Regions from separate parts of the Bacillus paranthracis genome, predicted to be linked through region 3. Evidence: riboswitches for the same ligand, from Rfam matches in the RefSeq annotation. Region 3 holds a riboswitch; each other region holds the start of a gene.

Region 1 (4,198 bases), 330 kb from region 3:
TTATTTCGAAAAAATAATACATTAAAACTTTGCATTTGTATCTCTAAATAGGTAGACATTTTAATTTTTATGTTGTAATCTTTGATAGAGAATAATGTAATTCTCATAGAACTCCCATATCGTTCAACTCGTTCAGCGAGAAAGGCAAACTGGTGGAAACATTAGGACGCAAAACTACAGGAGCTAAGGCCGAAAGGCTACGCTAGCCAGTTACCGGACGGATAGGGTTGGTCTTGACCAATGCTTTTTCATTGGTCTTTTTTTATTTGCAAACAAATGAGAAACCTTATCAGTTGTTGATAAGGTTTCTATTTTAATAGTTTTCCTTTATATTAAGTTAATTAAGAAAGGTGATGTGAATGAAAAAATATTGGCACAAGCTATCATTTCTTCAAAAGAATGTATTGTTAACTGTGTTAGTTATTTTGACGCTTGTTGGTACTATGGGAGCGTTAAGTTTTAACATGTTTCAAAATAGCATGATGTCTATATTTGAAAGGCATTCTTTTGAAACAGGAGATACGGTATTACATAAATTAGACGAAGAAATAGTGAGAGATGTTACAAAGGATCCAGTGGCACAAAGAGAAAAGAGAGAGAAGTTAACAGAGAAATTAGATGAAGCAACGGAAGAATTGAATAGCGTTGGACAAATCTATATTGTTGGAGCAAAAGAAAATGAAAAAGGTGAGTTATTAATCGTCGATTTGTCTACAGAGTTAGCAAATGTTGTTGAAGTAAGGCCGGGAGAATATTATAAACAACCAGATCTTTGGATGAAAGCATACGATAAGGTAATGAGCACGAAAAAAGCAAACATGACAGTAGTATATGAAGATCTATTAGGATCATGGGTAACGATATTAGAGCCAATTAAAGATGGAGACGGAAATATTGTGGCAATTGTTGCAGCCGATGTAGATGCTTCTATTGTTCCTATTACAAAGGAAAAATTCATTATACAAGGTTTAATGTTTATTTGTATTTCTGTTTTAATTGCAACTGTTATTCAATTCTTAATCGTACGTAACGCACTTGCTCCATTGCGGGATTTACGTGAAGGATTACGCAGAGTTGGTGAAGGTGATTTAAGTATTAAATTAGAGGAAAGACCAGATGATATTGGTATTATTAATGCGTATTTTAATAATACCATCGAGAAGTTTAAAGGAATTATAGATAAAGTGAAGCAGACAGCAGAACAGGTTTCCTCATCTTCACAAGAATTGTCAGTGAGTACGAAAGAAAATAGCATGGCAGTCCAAGGAATCGTAAGTTCTATAGTTGAGTTAAGGGCTGGCGTTCAATTGCAAGAAACGTCAGTACCAAAGTATTTAGATATTGTATATGAAATGGAAGATAGGATGGAAGAGATAACTAATATTGCAAAACAAATGACGAAAGAGTCTGAAGGTACGAAGCATCATTCAGAAAAAGGAAATGGTATTATTGAACAGACGATGAATCAAATGAACATAATACAAAATGCAGTACAAGATTTATCTTCTATCATTTATTCTTTGGAAGTAAGATCAAAAGAAATTAGTGATATTGTAACTGTAATTACAAGTATTTCAAATCAAGCGAATTCGCTAGCTTTACATGCTACTATTGAAGCTTCACGTGCTGAGGAAACTGGAGAGGGATTTGCCGTTGTTGCTGATGAAGTGCGTAAATTAGCAGAGCAGACGGAAGCATCAGCAAAAGATATAGCAAAATTAATAGGGGAAACACAAGCAGGAACGGAAGAAGCTGTTGTTTCAATGCAAAAAACCTCAAAAGAAGTAGAGTCTGGAATGAAACTTGTTGAAAGTAGTGGTGCTTTCTTTGAAAAAATTTCGAAATCAGCACAAACTGTTACTAATCAAGTTGGAGTTGTTTCTAGCAATTCAAATAATATATTGCAAAATAGCCAAAATATTGTTCGTGTTGTAAATGAACTATCACTTATTGCAAATAAGTATGCGAATAGTAGTAGTAATGTTGAAGAAATCATGAAAGAACAGGAAATGTCTGTACAGGATATTGCTGAATTAGCCAGTTCTTTAAGCTGGCTCTCACAGGAGTTACAAGAGTTAATTGGGGAATTCAAAAGTTAAATGAAATGATTATACATGCTTTTGTTTGTTCAATAAAATAAATCATGCTACAATGAAAACGAATTAAGGACCGGGGAGCCAATTGGCTGAGAGGATGTGAGCAAACATCGACCCTCAACCTGATCTGGATAATGCCAGCGTAGGGAGTTACTTAAAGTGATGTAGCATATGTTATTCTATAATAACTTGCATACAAGGCTTTCCTACGCAGTAGGAAAGCCTTTTCTTGTTTTAAAATTTAATTTCATAAGGGGGATTTTATTATGTCACAACAAGTTACAATTTCGTTTTCAGTAGTACCACAAGCAAAGAACAAAGATGTGTATTCTGTTGTTGATAAAGCGATTGAGGTTGTACAACAATCGGGAGTTCGTTATGAAGTAGGGGCAATGGAAACGACGCTGGAAGGAGAATTAGATGTACTTCTTGATATCATTAAACGTGCACAACAAGCTTGTGTGGACGCTGGAGCAGAAGAAGTGATTACTTCTATTAAAATCCATTATCGTCCAAGCACTGGTGTAACGATAGATGAAAAAGTTTGGAAGTACCGTGATGAATATGCAAAACCAGAAGCAATCTAAAATAATTACAGCAATTTGGCTTATCCTTCTCATTGCGATATGGGAAGGATCTGTTTCAGTATTTAAAATTGAACCGTGGATTTTACCGAAGCCTTCTGCCATTGTTCAAGAATTAATTGGAATGAAAGATTTACTATTACCGAATACGATGCAGACGCTGCAAGAGGTTATAATTGGACTGTTCTTTGCGATTTTAATTGGGACAAGCATTGCAATTCTTATGGACGTTATCCCTTTATTTCGTATTTTAATAAATCCGTTGCTTGTTATTTCGCAAACGATTCCAATCGTTGTACTTGCACCGTTATTTATTATTTGGTTTGGATATGGAATGCTACCGAAAGTAATGGTAGTCATACTCGTTTGTTTCTTCCCGATTGCGCTTAGCATTTTAGAAGGTTTTCAAACGGTAGATAAAAATATGTTGAAGTTGTTGCAAACGATGAAGGCAACGAAATGGCAAGTTTACCAGAAAGTAAAGTTTCCAGCAGTGCTTCCATACTTTTTCTCCGGTTTAAAAATTGCAGTTACATATAGCGTAATGGGAGCGATTATTGGAGAATGGCTCGGTGCCAGTGAAGGATTAGGAGTTATGCTTACAAGGGCTACGAAATCCTTTTTAACAGCCCGAGTATTTGGTGTTGCAGCAATTATTGTAATGGTGACATTATGTCTGTATTTTATCGTGGAGTTTATGGCAAGAATAACAGCACCATGGATATATAGAAAGGACGGCAGAAAATGAAAAAAGGTTTAAAAGTTATGTTGGCTGCCTTATTAGCAGTAGGTGTAGCTGGATGTAATCCGGCGAAGAAAGAAGAAAGTGCAAGTAAAGATCAAAAAGTAAAAGTCGTATTAGATTGGTTTCCGAATACGAATCATACTGGCTTATATGTAGCACAAGCGAAAGATTATTATAAAAAACAAGGCTTAGATGTAGAAATCATTCAGCCTGGTGATAATGTGACGGCGGAGCAAATGATAGCTTCGGGAAAAGCTGACTTCGCAATAAGCGCACAAGAAAATGTAACGTTGGCTCGTGTGGAAGGTATTCCTGTTGTATCTGTAGGTGCGATTATTCAGCATAACACTTCAGCTTTTGCATCGCTTAAGAAAGATAATATGACGTCACCGAAAGATTTTGAAGGGAAACGTTACGGTGGCTGGGGAGGACCAGCGGAAGAAGCGACATTAAAGACAATTATGGATAAGCACCAAGCCGATTTTAATAAAGTTGAAAAAATCATTTTAGGACAAACAGATTTCTTTAAATCAATTGGTCGTGATGCAGACTTTGAATGGATTTATTACGGATGGGATGGAATTGAAGCGAAGCGCCAAGGAAAAGAGTTAAATACGATTATGGTGAAAGACTTAGATCCAGCACTTGATTTCTATAGTCCTGTTATGATTACGAGTGAAAAACATACGAAGCAAGATAAAGACTTTGTGAAAAAGTTTATGAGTGCAACGACAGAGGGTTATAATTTTGCAATTAAAGAACCGAAAGAAGCT
Region 2 (4,198 bases), 1.1 Mb from region 3:
CCCCCACTGATTATCAGCCCTAACCAATCGGGCTTTTACGGGCAGTTGCCCCCCACCTAACTTCTTTGCTTCCGCTGAATTTTGAGGCGGGGGTCTTACTTCCCACAAATAGCGGGATAAACAACAGAAGCCCGCTTTGCTACCGTCTTAGCAAAGCGGGCTTCTTCTATATTTAAGTTAGGTACTACAGTGTGATCAATCAAGTAAAGAGGTGTAACGTGTTATTGGTATAAATGACTACCAGTGTCTTTAAATTCTTTCGCTTTCTCTTTCATTCCCTTTTCAATTGCTTCTGTCGTTTCTAAATCATTTTCTTTCGCGTATTCACGAATATCATGTGAAATTCTCATACTACAAAACTTCGGTCCACACATGGAACAGAAATGAGCTGTTTTTGCGCCTTCTGCCGGCAATGTTTCATCGTGATATTCCATCGCACGTTCAGGATCTAAAGATAAATTAAATTGATCGCGCCAACGGAATTCAAAGCGAGCTTTTGAAAGTGCATCATCGCGCTGATGAGCCGTTTTGTGCCCTTTCGCCAGATCGGCCGCATGCGCAGCGATTTTGTACGTAATAACACCTTCGCGTACATCATCTTTATTCGGTAAACCTAAATGTTCTTTCGGCGTTACATAACAAAGCATCGCCGTCCCAAACCAGCCAATCATCGCAGCTCCTATTGCGGATGTAATATGGTCATAACCTGGTGCAATATCTGTCGTTAACGGTCCAAGTGTATAGAATGGCGCGCCCTGACAAATATCAAGCTCTTTCTCCATATTTTCTTTAATTAAATGCATCGGTACATGCCCAGGCCCTTCAATCATCACTTGCACATCATGTTTCCAAGCGATCTTCGTTAATTCACCAAGTGTTTCAAGCTCAGAGAACTGTGCTTCGTCATTTGCATCTGCAATTGAACCTGGGCGTAATCCATCTCCAAGAGAGAACGAAACATCATACTGCTTCATAATTTCACAAATCTCTTCAAAATGAGTGTATAGGAAGTTTTCTTTATGATGGAATAAACACCACTGCGCCATAATCGAACCACCGCGCGAAACGATACCTGTCGTACGCTTTGCAGTAATTGGAATGTAACGAAGTAATACACCAGCGTGAATCGTAAAGTAATCTACGCCTTGCTCCGCTTGCTCAATTAACGTATCACGATACACTTCCCACGTTAAATCTTCTGCAATTCCGTTTACTTTTTCAAGAGCTTGATAGATCGGTACAGTTCCAACTGGTACAGGCGCGTTACGAATAATCCACTCACGCGTCGTATGAATGTTTTTACCTGTAGATAAATCCATAATCGTATCTGCACCCCAGCGAGTAGCCCATGTCATCTTCTCTACTTCTTCCGCGATAGAAGAAGATACAGCAGAGTTTCCGATATTTGCATTCACCTTCACGTGGAAATTACGTCCAATAATCATCGGCTCTGCTTCCGGATGGTTAATATTTGCTGGTAAAATAGCGCGACCTTCCGCAATTTCCTTACGAACAAACTCCGGCTCTACTCCTTCACGAATCGCAACATATTCCATCTCAGACGTAATGATGCCATTACGTGCATAATGCATTTGCGTAACATTTGCACCTTGCTTCGCTCTAAGCGGTTTGCGATCCATCTGCGGGAAAACAGGTGTATGTTTCGAAGCCACCTTCACACCGTCATCCTCTGGTTTTACTTCGCGCCCTTCGTATGCCTCTACATCTCCGCGCTCTAGGATCCAAGAGTGGCGCGGCGTTGGAATCCCCTTTTCCAGCTCCACTTTATACGCGGGATCCGTATAAGGACCGCTCGTATCATACACACGAATTGGCGGATTCGGGACGCCATTTGTATCGCTTTGTTCAATCTCACGCATCGGCACCTTCATACCTTCTCGTGGTCCATCCACATACACTTTCTTACTTCCTGGTAAACTCGATTTCAATTCAATTTGCTCAGCTGAAACAGACTGTTTCATAACCTTTGTTGCCCCCCTGTACGTGACAAGGACGAGATATGGCCAGCGTATGCCAAAATAAAAAGAGCCAGGTCCATAAAAAAATAAGGACCTGGCTCATAAAAGACATCATTATGTAAAGCCGTTAACTTCCCTACGCTGGTACGAGCCAGATCAGGTCCAAAGGGTTAAGAAGTTCACGCGCTTCTCTCTCAGCCTACGCATACGTTAGGCACCCCTAGTTTATCACTGATTTAATTTTCAATACTTTCTCATCATACACGATAATCTGAAAAATGCAAAGTTTATTTCTTTTGTTGTTTATGGAATCATCCACGTTAAATAATATGCCTGTACATACGTCATAATACCAACAATAATTACGAAGAATAAACTATGCTTCACTGTAAAGCGGAATAAATCTGATTCTTTCCCCGCAAGTCCAACTGCTGCACAAGCAATTGCAATCGATTGTGGAGAAATCATTTTTCCAGTTACACCGCCCGTTGTATTTGCTGCAACGAGGAGTACTTCAGATACACCGACTTGCTGCGCTGTAATTGCTTGTAAATTTGAGAATAATGCATTCGCTGACGTATCAGACCCTGTTAAGAATACACCAATCCATCCTAAGAATGGTGAGAAGAACGGGAATAGTCCGCCAGTTCCTGCTAGTGCTAACGCTAGTGTAGAAGATAGACCAGAATAGTTTGCGATAAATGCAAATCCTAATACGAATCCAATAGATAGAATTGGCATTTTAAGTTCACTTAAAGTTTCTTTAAATGTTACCACTGCATCTTTTACACTCATTTTCAAAATAAACATGGAAATGAGACAAGCAATTAAAATTGCTGTTCCCGTTGCTGATAATACATCAAACTTCAAAATTGCCTCGTAAGGCGTCGCTTTATTTACAATAGGCTCTGCTTTCATTACTAAATTGTGCAAGCCTGGAATTTCAAACTTAAATACAAGGCTTTCTAACGCGCCTCCTGGAACAAATAATGCTTTAAAGAAACTTTGGCTCCAAACCACTACCATAACCGTTAATACGATAAATGGAGACCATGCCTTTACTACTTTTCCTAACGTTAATTTCGGCATCGATGCCGCTGTTGTTGCAGCTGCTTCTCTATTTGCTTGCCCAGATTGATAAATTTCTTTCGGTTGCCATACTTTTAAGAACAGCGCTAAACTAACTAAACTTACAAGTGCCGACGTAATATCCGGAAGTTCTGGTCCTAAAAATGTCGCTGTTATGAACTGCGTAATGGCAAACGAACTACCCGCTACAAGTAAAGCAGGCCACGTTTGTCTTACCCCTTTCAACCCGTCCATTAAAAATACGATAAAGAATGGAACAAATAATGATAAGAATGGTAATTGATGTCCAGCCATTTGTCCAATTTTATGTGGATCAATACCTGTTACTTGTCCAGCAACTGTAATCGGAATTCCCATCGCTCCGAACGCTACTGGTGCAGTATTTGCGATTAAACAAAGACCAGCTGCATATAAAGGATTTAACCCAAGACCTGCAAGGAGCGCCGCCGTGATCGCTACCGGTGCCCCAAATCCTGCTGCTCCTTCTAAAAATGCTCCGAATGAAAATCCGATTAAAATAACGAGTAAACGGTGATCATTTGTAATAGATAATACAGATGCACGAATCACATCGAATTGACCTGTTTTCACAGAAATTTTATATAAAAATACCGACATAACGATGATCCAAGCGATTGGCCATAATCCGTATAAGAAACCGTATCCTGTTGCTGCCATCGCCATCGTGAACGGCATCTTATAAGCGAACAGCGCTACTAAAATTGTAAGTACAACCGTAATAAACCCTGCCACATACCCCTTCATACGGAAAACTGCTAAAGCTAAGAAAAAAAAGATAATCGGAATAAGTGCGACCGCCGCCGAAATCCAAATGTTTCCGAACGGATCATAAACTTGTGTCCATGTATTCATTGTTCTCTCCCCCTAAAGAATCCCCTTTTAAGTAGAATAACCTCATCAATAGACTATCAGGTCATCATACCTTTAAACCTAAAAATAAAAAAACGTTTAAGAAAACGTTTTCAACAACTTTCTTTTATACTGTACCATAACAATTTCCATTTAAAAAGATTTTTTTGAAAATTTTATTATTTAACGAAAAAATCTTACAAAATCGTCATGTTCTTGTCATGTTCATCGATAGAAGGCTCGCTACCTTTCCTGCATAA
Region 3 (4,198 bases):
AAGCAACAAAAGCAATGATAATAGATAAAAATACAGTATTTGTATTATAAATTACTAAGCAACAGATTAGGCCTAAAAAGGCTAAGTATTCAATTAAGAGAGGTATATTGATATTGCGTGGCATACAATTTACCTAACTAAATATGGCAGTGGGTTTACTGCATTTGTTTTTTCAAAATTCCATTCTCCATTGTGTAATTCAAAATGAAGATGTTGCCCGTATGAATGACCTGTGTTTCCCATATGACCTACTAATTGTCCAGCTTGTACTTGATCACCAGCTTGTACAGTGCGATCTTTCATGTGAGCATAGACTGTTGTATATAATTTCCCGTTTATTTGATGGGCGATGAACACAACATTGCCATAGCTAGCTGAATAATATGATTTCACGACTTTACCTGCCGCAGCAGCCTGGATAGAGACATTACCCTGAGCTGCGATATCTATACCATAATGCATTTGTTCCCAGCGCATATCAAATGTTGAGCTAATTTTTCCTTGAGTAGGGAATTTGAAAACGGCTGGAATGGAAGTAGGTTGAGTCGTTTGAGCTTGTGATTGCGTTTGATTTTGCACTACATAATGCTTTGCCACATATCCGTATCCTGTGCCAAAACGAATTTTATACCAAGTTCCTACAGTTTCCACTACTTGTAATTGTGTACCATTTTGTAATGAACCAAGTAGTGCGCTACTTGTACTAGCGTTGCTACGCACATTAAGTTTAGGTGTTGCAACTGTGTATTTCGTATTATTTTGAACTGTGATGCCTTTTACTAAAGGCTGTGAACCATTAGATACGAATGCCTTTTGTACGTAACCTGTTTTGCCATTATGTAAAATTTTATACCATTCACCTTGTTCTTCTTGAATAGTAATGAATTTCCCATTTGGTAATACATCTAAAATTGAAGATTCTAAATTAGGTTCAGAACGAACGTTTAATGCATTGGCATTGACGATATATTGATTATTAGATTGAAGTTTGTTTTTTAGTAGAATAGAATCTTTTTGTACGTAACCTACTTTATTATTAACAGATACTTTATACCAGCCATTAGTTGTTTCAAGTATATTCACTTTCGTATTAAAGCGAATTGTATCAATTGATGAGCTATTTGCGTTATCTTTTGTATGTAAGGCTACTTGATCGACTTTGACATATCCAGTTTTCACATTAGATAATTGTTCAGCGTTGGCTGTTTGTACATTTGTTTCTCCCATAGAAGGAAGTAAAGAAGCAATTGCGACAGTAGTTGCTGTTAAAGCAGTAGCTTTCATATTCATATAATAGAGACCTCCTCTAGTTGTATAGTTGTAATTTTATTATAGTATAAAGATATAATATAGTGGGTGTATTCACATAAATGTAATATGAAATCAATATAAAAATAAATTTTTTGAGGATAATGATTCCTTTTTATCCAATTTATTAGGATAATAATTTCTAAGATAGAATATAAGTGTTATATGGTTTTGTTATTTTGTTGACAATTGAGAAAATTAAAACAGTTGATGATGTCTTATTACGGTGTTATACTGACAGTGATAATTTTATAGTTTGCTAGGAGAGCTGGTGTTGCCAGCTGAGAGTAAGACCTTAAGTCTTTGATCCTTTTTATTACCTGATCTAGATTATGCTAGCGTAGGGAAGCAATTCGGACACTAATAATGAGTCCCCGTTTCTTTGCGTATAGAAACGGGGCTTTTTTATTTGAAAATTTCATATTGAAACCACTAGGGGTGCTTGTTGTGCTGAGAGAGGAATAATCCTTAACCCTTACAGACCTGATCTAGATAATACTAGCGAAGGGAAGTGGAGCAACGAATAAATTATAATTTTATTTGCTGTAACCACTTCTTATTTAGAAGTGGTTTTTTATTTAGATATATAAATTGAAAGGGGATAGAGAAATGAAATTTTGCGATAGATTATTAGAAACTGTACAACCAGTTTGGGAGATGAGTCATAATCATCCATTTGTTGTAGGTATGGGGGATGGTACGTTAGAAAAAGATAAGTTTCAGTATTATATTATTCAAGATTATTTATACTTGTTAGATTATGCAAAGTTATATGCGATCGGTGTTGTAAAGGCAACAAATCCACAAGTTATGGGGAAATTTGCTGAACAAATTGATGGGATATTAAACGGAGAAATGACAATTCATAAACAGTATGCAAAAAGACTTGGAATTTCTATAGAGGAGATAGAGTCTGCAAAGCCATCTGCTAAAAATTTAGCTTATACAAATTACATGATGTCTGTATCTCAAAATGGCACACTTGCGGAATTAATAGCAGCACTTCTTCCATGTATGTGGAGCTACTGGGAGATTGGAAAGCGTTTAAATGATATTCCTGGAGCAAGAGATCATGAGTTCTTTGGTGAGTGGATTCAAGGCTATAGCTCTGAAGAATATGGCAACCTTTGTGTTTGGTTAATCGATTTATTAAATGAAATGGCAGTTGGAAAGTCTGAAAAAGAGCTAGATCGATTAGAGGAGATTTTCCTATATTCCAGTCGATTTGAATATTTATTCTGGGATATGTCCTACCGTAAGGAGATGTGGGGATTTGAGGAGCAAGAACATACTACAGTTTCATAATGTTTCTTTTCATTATGATGAGAAGCCAATCATTAATGAATTAAATGCTTCTATACAAGATAAAGAGTTTGTAAGCATTATCGGACCGAGTGGATGCGGGAAAAGTACTTTATTTCGCCTTATTACAGGTTTAGAAGAAGCGAGTACAGGACAGATAGAACTAACAGAAACAAAGAGCCATCCTGTAGGGTATATGCCCCAAAAAGATATGCTCCTGCCATGGAGAACGATTATTGAGAATGCGGCCCTGCCGCTAGAGTGCCAAGGTGTACAGAAGAAAGAAGCACAAATAAAGGCAAAGGAACTGTTACACAAATTTGGTTTACAAGGATATGAGACAAAATATCCGAAAGATTTATCTGGTGGTATGAGGCAACGCGTATCTTTCATTCGAACTTTATTAACAGGCGGAGAGATATTGCTCTTAGATGAACCGTTTAGCGCGTTGGATGCTTTAACGAAGGCATCTTTGCAGGAATGGTTGTTTGAACAATGGAAAGAGTGGGAAAAAACAATTTTATTTATCACTCATGATGTGGAAGAAGCATTGTTTCTTTCTAATCGAATTTTAGTGGTAGAGCAGCAACCGATAACTACTTTAACCGAGAGGATTGTACCGCTTGATCATAATCGGACAAGAAAAGATTTATATAAACCGGAAGTATTAGCGCTGAAAGATGAGCTTCTTAGTATGTTGCAAAGGCAGGTACTCGTATGATGAACCGGTTGAAGGAGCTATTACCTGCTCTTACACTTTCTAGTATTTTACTTGCTCTTTGGGAAGTAGGCGCAAGAATTGTAGATGAAATGTACATTTTACCGTCACCGTCTGCAATTGTAATGAAGATATGGAAACTAAAAGACATATTATTTATGGTTCATTTGCCAGCAACATTATATGTCGTTTTAATAGGGGTGGCTATTTCTATCGTACTTGGGGTAGGGCTAGCGATGTTAATGAATGCGAGTAATTGGATGGAGAGAGCATTTTATCCATTATTAGTTGCCTCACAAACGATTCCTATTACAGCGCTTGCTCCGCTTTTCGTTTTATGGTTTGGATATACGATCTGGAGTAAGGTTGTTGTTACGGTTTTAATTACGTTTTTCCCAATTGCAGTTAATACGTATGATGGACTGCGCAGTACGAAAAAAGAATGGGAAGAGCTTTTAGTTACGTATGGGGCAACGAAAAAAGATGTTTTTCTTAAATTAAAATTGCCGTCTGCACTTCCTTATTTTTTCTCAGCTTTAAAAATTGCAGTACCGCTTAGTGTAATTGGGGCGGCAATTGGTGAATGGCTCGGTGCACAAGCGGGGCTAGGATATTTCAGTAAGAGAATGATGACGCAATTAGACGGGGCAGGTGTATTTGCACCCATTGTATTGTTATCGTTATTAGCTATTTTCTTCGTCGTACTTATTTCGGTATTAGAAAAGAAATTCATTAGTTGGAGGAAGCATTCATGAAATTTTTAAAACGCATCTTTGTGCTTACATTATTAGTTGCAATGATTGCTGGATGTTCGAGTAATTCAGCATCAGATAAGAATAAAAAAGAGAAAGAAATAACGGTCATGCTTGA
Region 4 (4,198 bases), 330 kb from region 3:
TCCCTTTTTGCTTTATCTATGCATCTATAAATCGCTTCGAATTCTCTTTTTTCGAATAAACGAAACAACTCATTTTGCAACTCTATAAACCGTTTCCTTTTCAAACAATCCTCCCCCTTTTTCTAACTATCGATATCAAAACATAAAAAGCTATGTAGCGTTTTAATACTACATAGCCTTCTTCTACAAACTGTTACTCACTTCCTCTACTAGCCTCTTCGTACTTTCATACGCAGATTCAGCTAAACTAATCGCTGAAATAACTGAAACACCATCCGCACCTGCTTCTATAACCGAAGCGGTATTTTCAATTGAAATGCCCCCAATTCCGACAATCGGTATTGTAATTCCTTGTTCTCTAAAATGAGCTAAACCTTTCGTTCCTTGCACTGCTTTCGTATCTTTTTTCGTACTCGTTGGAAAAATAGGTCCTACACCTAAATAGTCAGCCCCATTTTCAATTGCCCAGCGTGCTTCTTCAATTGTATGTGTAGATACACCAACAATCTTATCACCCATTTTTTCACGAACAGAGGTAATTCCTTCATCATCTTGCCCAACATGCACGCCATCTGCATCTAACTCGAGAGCTAGTTCCACATCATCATTTACAATGAACGGTACACCGTACTCCTTACAAATTGCTTGTAGTTCTTTTGCAAAACAAATGCGTTTCTCTTCCGTTAAAGCGCCTTCCCCCTTTTCACGAAATTGAAAAATTGTTATACCACCTTCAAGTGCCTCTCTCAATACTTGCAGTGGATCCTTCGTACAATTGTTACTTCCCATAATAAAATATACGGATAACAACCTAGACATTTCTGACTTTGAAATACGTGACATTTATTTTCCCTCCTTACTATATAACCTCAATTTCCCCATACTTCTCTATATCACCTGAAGTCGTATTCGCTAACTGATTCAAAAATTCAATTTGAAAACTACCAGGTCCTTTTTCCACTGTCTTAGCGGCTGCCAGTTCTGCCGCTACCCCATAAAACGTTAATGCCGCTACCGCTGCCTTTACATAATCCTTTTCTACCGCTACAAATGCTCCTATTACAGAAGTTAGTAAACAACCAGTTCCCGTAACTTTCGTTAAAATAGGATGGCCATTTCGAATAACAATCGTTCGCTGCCCATCTGTAACAACATCTTCTTTCCCAGTAATTACCGCAACTGTATTCAATTCATCCGCTGCCTGCTTTGCAATACTTACGACATTACCATTTCCAGCACCAGCGTCTACCCCTTTAATTTCCCATCTCTCATTAATAACGTTCGCTATTTCAGCTGCATTTCCGCGAATAATCGCTAATTCAATTTCAGCCGGAATATGTCTCGCAACTTCTGTTCGATACGATGTTGCTCCTGCACCAACTGGATCAAACAGTACTGGTACATTGTTCACATTTGCTGATTTACCGGCAAGTAACATTGCTTCTACTTCTTCCGGACGAAGTGTTCCCATATTTAATACTAACGCTCCAGCAATGCTAGCCATTTCTGCCACTTCTTCTTTTGCATACGCCATTACAGGCGATGCCCCTAACGCTAACAAACCGTTAGCTGTAAAATTTGTTACAACAACATTTGTAATATTATGAACGAGCGGATTAGATTCTCTCACCAAATCCACTACTTTACTAATTTCTTTCCTATTCATCCTTCTCATCTCCTAACTATAGTTATGGGAGATACACAAAAAGGCACTTTGCGCGTACGCAAAGTGCCTGAACATGTGCTTTTACACTCTCCCTACGCTGGCATTATCCAACAGGTTCAAATGGTCAATGACGGACTAGTCATACTCTCAGTTTGTATCCACAAACTCCCATGTGTTTAGTATTCTTCTACTTCAAAGTCTACTCTTATTCTAGTAAAATAACAAGTTCTTTACTTTTCTATTTAATATAGAAGCAACTAATAAAACAATACGCATAATAACTATCTATTTCTCACAGTCTCATCATGGTGCATATTATGTTCTGTCACGATCATTCACTTTCAAACAGATGTTATCCCATTAAAAAACGTTCAAATCTGGAGCGAAACTGAATCTCAAGAAGATGTATGCTATAGTTAACGTATGGAAATTTGAAAGGATGTTTTAAATATGTCAAAAAGCGTTGTAATCGCTGAAAAGCCTTCCGTTGCACGAGATATTGCACGTGTACTGAAGTGCGATAAAAAGGGAAACGGCTACCTTGAAGGTAGTAAATATATTGTAACTTGGGCTTTAGGTCATCTCGTTACATTAGCAGATCCAGAAAGCTACGATGTGAAATATAAAAAGTGGAATTTAGAAGATTTACCGATGCTACCTGAGCGTTTGAAATTAACAGTTATTAAACAAACAGGGAAACAATTTAATGCTGTAAAAAGTCAGCTACTTAGAAAAGATGTAAATGAAATTATTGTAGCGACAGACGCTGGGTTATCTCTATAAAATATGCCTGTACAAAAATCCTAGAACATACCTAATCCTTTGTTTAATAAAGGCTATTTACTTTTTTATAATTGTACATAGTACTAAGAAAAAGGAAGATAATATAAAGCACTTTATATTCTAATTTAATCCAAGTGATATAGCTAATTTGATTCAATATATAATTAAAGAAATATTAATTCGTATATACTTTAAAACTATTTAAATGAATTTATCTATTCTACAAGCAAGTGATCCCGTCAAAATCCTTTGCCGATACGTTTAATTATTAGAGTTTGCTTCATTTTTACGACCGCCAAAAGATAATATACTCCTTGGTGTGTTACACATAGGATCAATGCAAGGATTACTACTTTTGAGGCCACTCTTCATTTTAGCATTTGAAATAAGTTATATGAGACAATTTAGACTTAGGGAAATCAACGATAAAGTGCAATTAATTAAGATAAGCCTCTCCACAAATTTGGGGTATTCTGTATTTTTGTGTAATTTCTGATTTGTAAAAAATTTATTAAAATAAAGCAATAACAGCCTTATGGCTTTTTTTATACGCATTTAAAATAACTTTTCTTTTAATGATATTACCACCTTCCTGATTCGATACCATCAATATTTACAAAAAACAACATACGAAGCTAGTAAAATAAAAAAGCCACCAAAGGGTGGCTGAGTAATTAAATTATATAACTTTTGTCGACTAATGACGGAGATAAATATGTTTCTAATAATGCGGCAACTAATAAAAGTAGTAAATCTATAATTAATAGCACTAAAAGATTTTTTCCTAATAAGATAAATGAATTCTTATTAAGTTCTTTCTTTCTAATCATGTTAACAATGCATACTGCTACAAATAAACCTATTGCTGCAGTGAAAAACATATTTATGATTTCAACTATTCCATGACCTGCAAAATAAGAATATGCTGTTTTTAAGGAAGTTTTTTCTACCAAACTATGAAAAGCAAATCCTAAAGAAAAAAACTGTTGGAACAGAAAAATCAAAGAAAAAAATCCGAAACTAATAATGGAAAATATGATTGTAGTAAAATGGATTTCAAAGTTAGTACTAAAAATAGTAATGAAAGAAGGCTGTAAATTGGGACTAAACTGTTCATTAGGAAGTAGTAAAAAACCCAAAAAGAAAAATGAGCTTCCTATAACTGAACAAGCAATAAAACAAATACTAAATAATTTAGGTTTCACAATTATCACTCTCCAGAACTACTTTATCGAGTTGCTCATCTCTTTTTAAAATTATTTTTTTATCTGAAAAATTCGCTACATCAGTATCTGTTGAATGAGTTGCATAAATTAAAATTGCTTTATGTTGAATTATATAATCCTTCAGATAATCTAGAGTAACTTTCCTCGACCTAATGTCAAAATTAACAAAAGGTTCATCAAGGAGAATTAAATTAGGCGAAGTTAGAAGAGCTAGTATTAATGATAGTTTTTGTCTAGTTCCTAATGATAATTCACGTGTATAAGTATTTTGATATTTATCGAGTCCAATCTCTTGAATGAGATGTTCTAAAGATGAATCTAATCTTTCTCTATTTAGGAAAGATAGTACCATATCTATTGTTTCAGAGGGTGTTAAATAATCGTATAAGAAAGGTGTATTACCAATTAATGAGACACCTGCAATATACTCTTTAAAATTTTCCTTTACTGAAAATTTATTTAGTATGAGTTCCCCATCAAATTTCGTCATTCCACCAATTATATTCAATAACGTTGATTTACC

What was found. A riboswitch is a leader RNA that binds a small molecule or an ion and turns the genes downstream of it on or off. The one in region 3 is predicted to bind thiamine pyrophosphate.
Region 1: linked by a shared signal. The riboswitch ahead of NLJ82_RS02340 (MTH1187 family thiamine-binding protein) and the one ahead of tenA (thiaminase II) in region 3 are both predicted to bind thiamine pyrophosphate.
Region 2: linked by a shared signal. The riboswitch ahead of thiC (phosphomethylpyrimidine synthase ThiC) and the one ahead of tenA (thiaminase II) in region 3 are both predicted to bind thiamine pyrophosphate.
Region 4: linked by a shared signal. The riboswitch ahead of thiM (hydroxyethylthiazole kinase) and the one ahead of tenA (thiaminase II) in region 3 are both predicted to bind thiamine pyrophosphate.

What each region holds. Positions count from the first base shown of each region.
Region 1 covers NZ_CP101135.1:459,259-463,456, forward strand. Annotated here, with positions in the region: cyclic di-GMP riboswitch class I at 134-218, shown strand; gene NLJ82_RS02335 (methyl-accepting chemotaxis protein) at 360-2,099, shown strand; TPP riboswitch at 2,161-2,262, shown strand; gene NLJ82_RS02340 (MTH1187 family thiamine-binding protein) at 2,363-2,683, shown strand; gene NLJ82_RS02345 (ABC transporter permease) at 2,655-3,428, shown strand; gene NLJ82_RS02350 (ABC transporter substrate-binding protein) at 3,425-4,198, shown strand, end outside.
Region 2 covers NZ_CP101135.1:4,950,695-4,954,892, forward strand. Annotated here, with positions in the region: gene thiC (phosphomethylpyrimidine synthase ThiC) at 222-1,982, opposite strand; TPP riboswitch at 2,096-2,211, opposite strand; gene lldP (L-lactate permease) at 2,283-3,941, opposite strand.
Region 3 covers NZ_CP101135.1:785,587-789,784, forward strand. Annotated here, with positions in the region: gene NLJ82_RS03960 (hypothetical protein) at 1-124, opposite strand, end outside; gene NLJ82_RS03965 (SH3 domain-containing protein) at 130-1,290, opposite strand; TPP riboswitch at 1,560-1,672, shown strand; TPP riboswitch at 1,733-1,835, shown strand; gene tenA (thiaminase II) at 1,918-2,613, shown strand; gene NLJ82_RS03975 (ABC transporter ATP-binding protein) at 2,582-3,331, shown strand; gene NLJ82_RS03980 (ABC transporter permease) at 3,331-4,083, shown strand; gene NLJ82_RS03985 (ABC transporter substrate-binding protein) at 4,080-4,198, shown strand, end outside.
Region 4 covers NZ_CP101135.1:452,707-456,904, reverse strand. Annotated here, with positions in the region: gene NLJ82_RS02325 (alpha/beta hydrolase) at 1-104, opposite strand, end outside; gene thiE (thiamine phosphate synthase) at 184-843, opposite strand; gene thiM (hydroxyethylthiazole kinase) at 860-1,666, opposite strand; TPP riboswitch at 1,739-1,848, opposite strand; partial or broken gene NLJ82_RS02310 (toprim domain-containing protein) at 2,117-2,437, shown strand; gene NLJ82_RS02305 (stage II sporulation protein M) at 3,124-3,654, opposite strand; gene NLJ82_RS02300 (ABC transporter ATP-binding protein) at 3,644-4,198, opposite strand, start outside.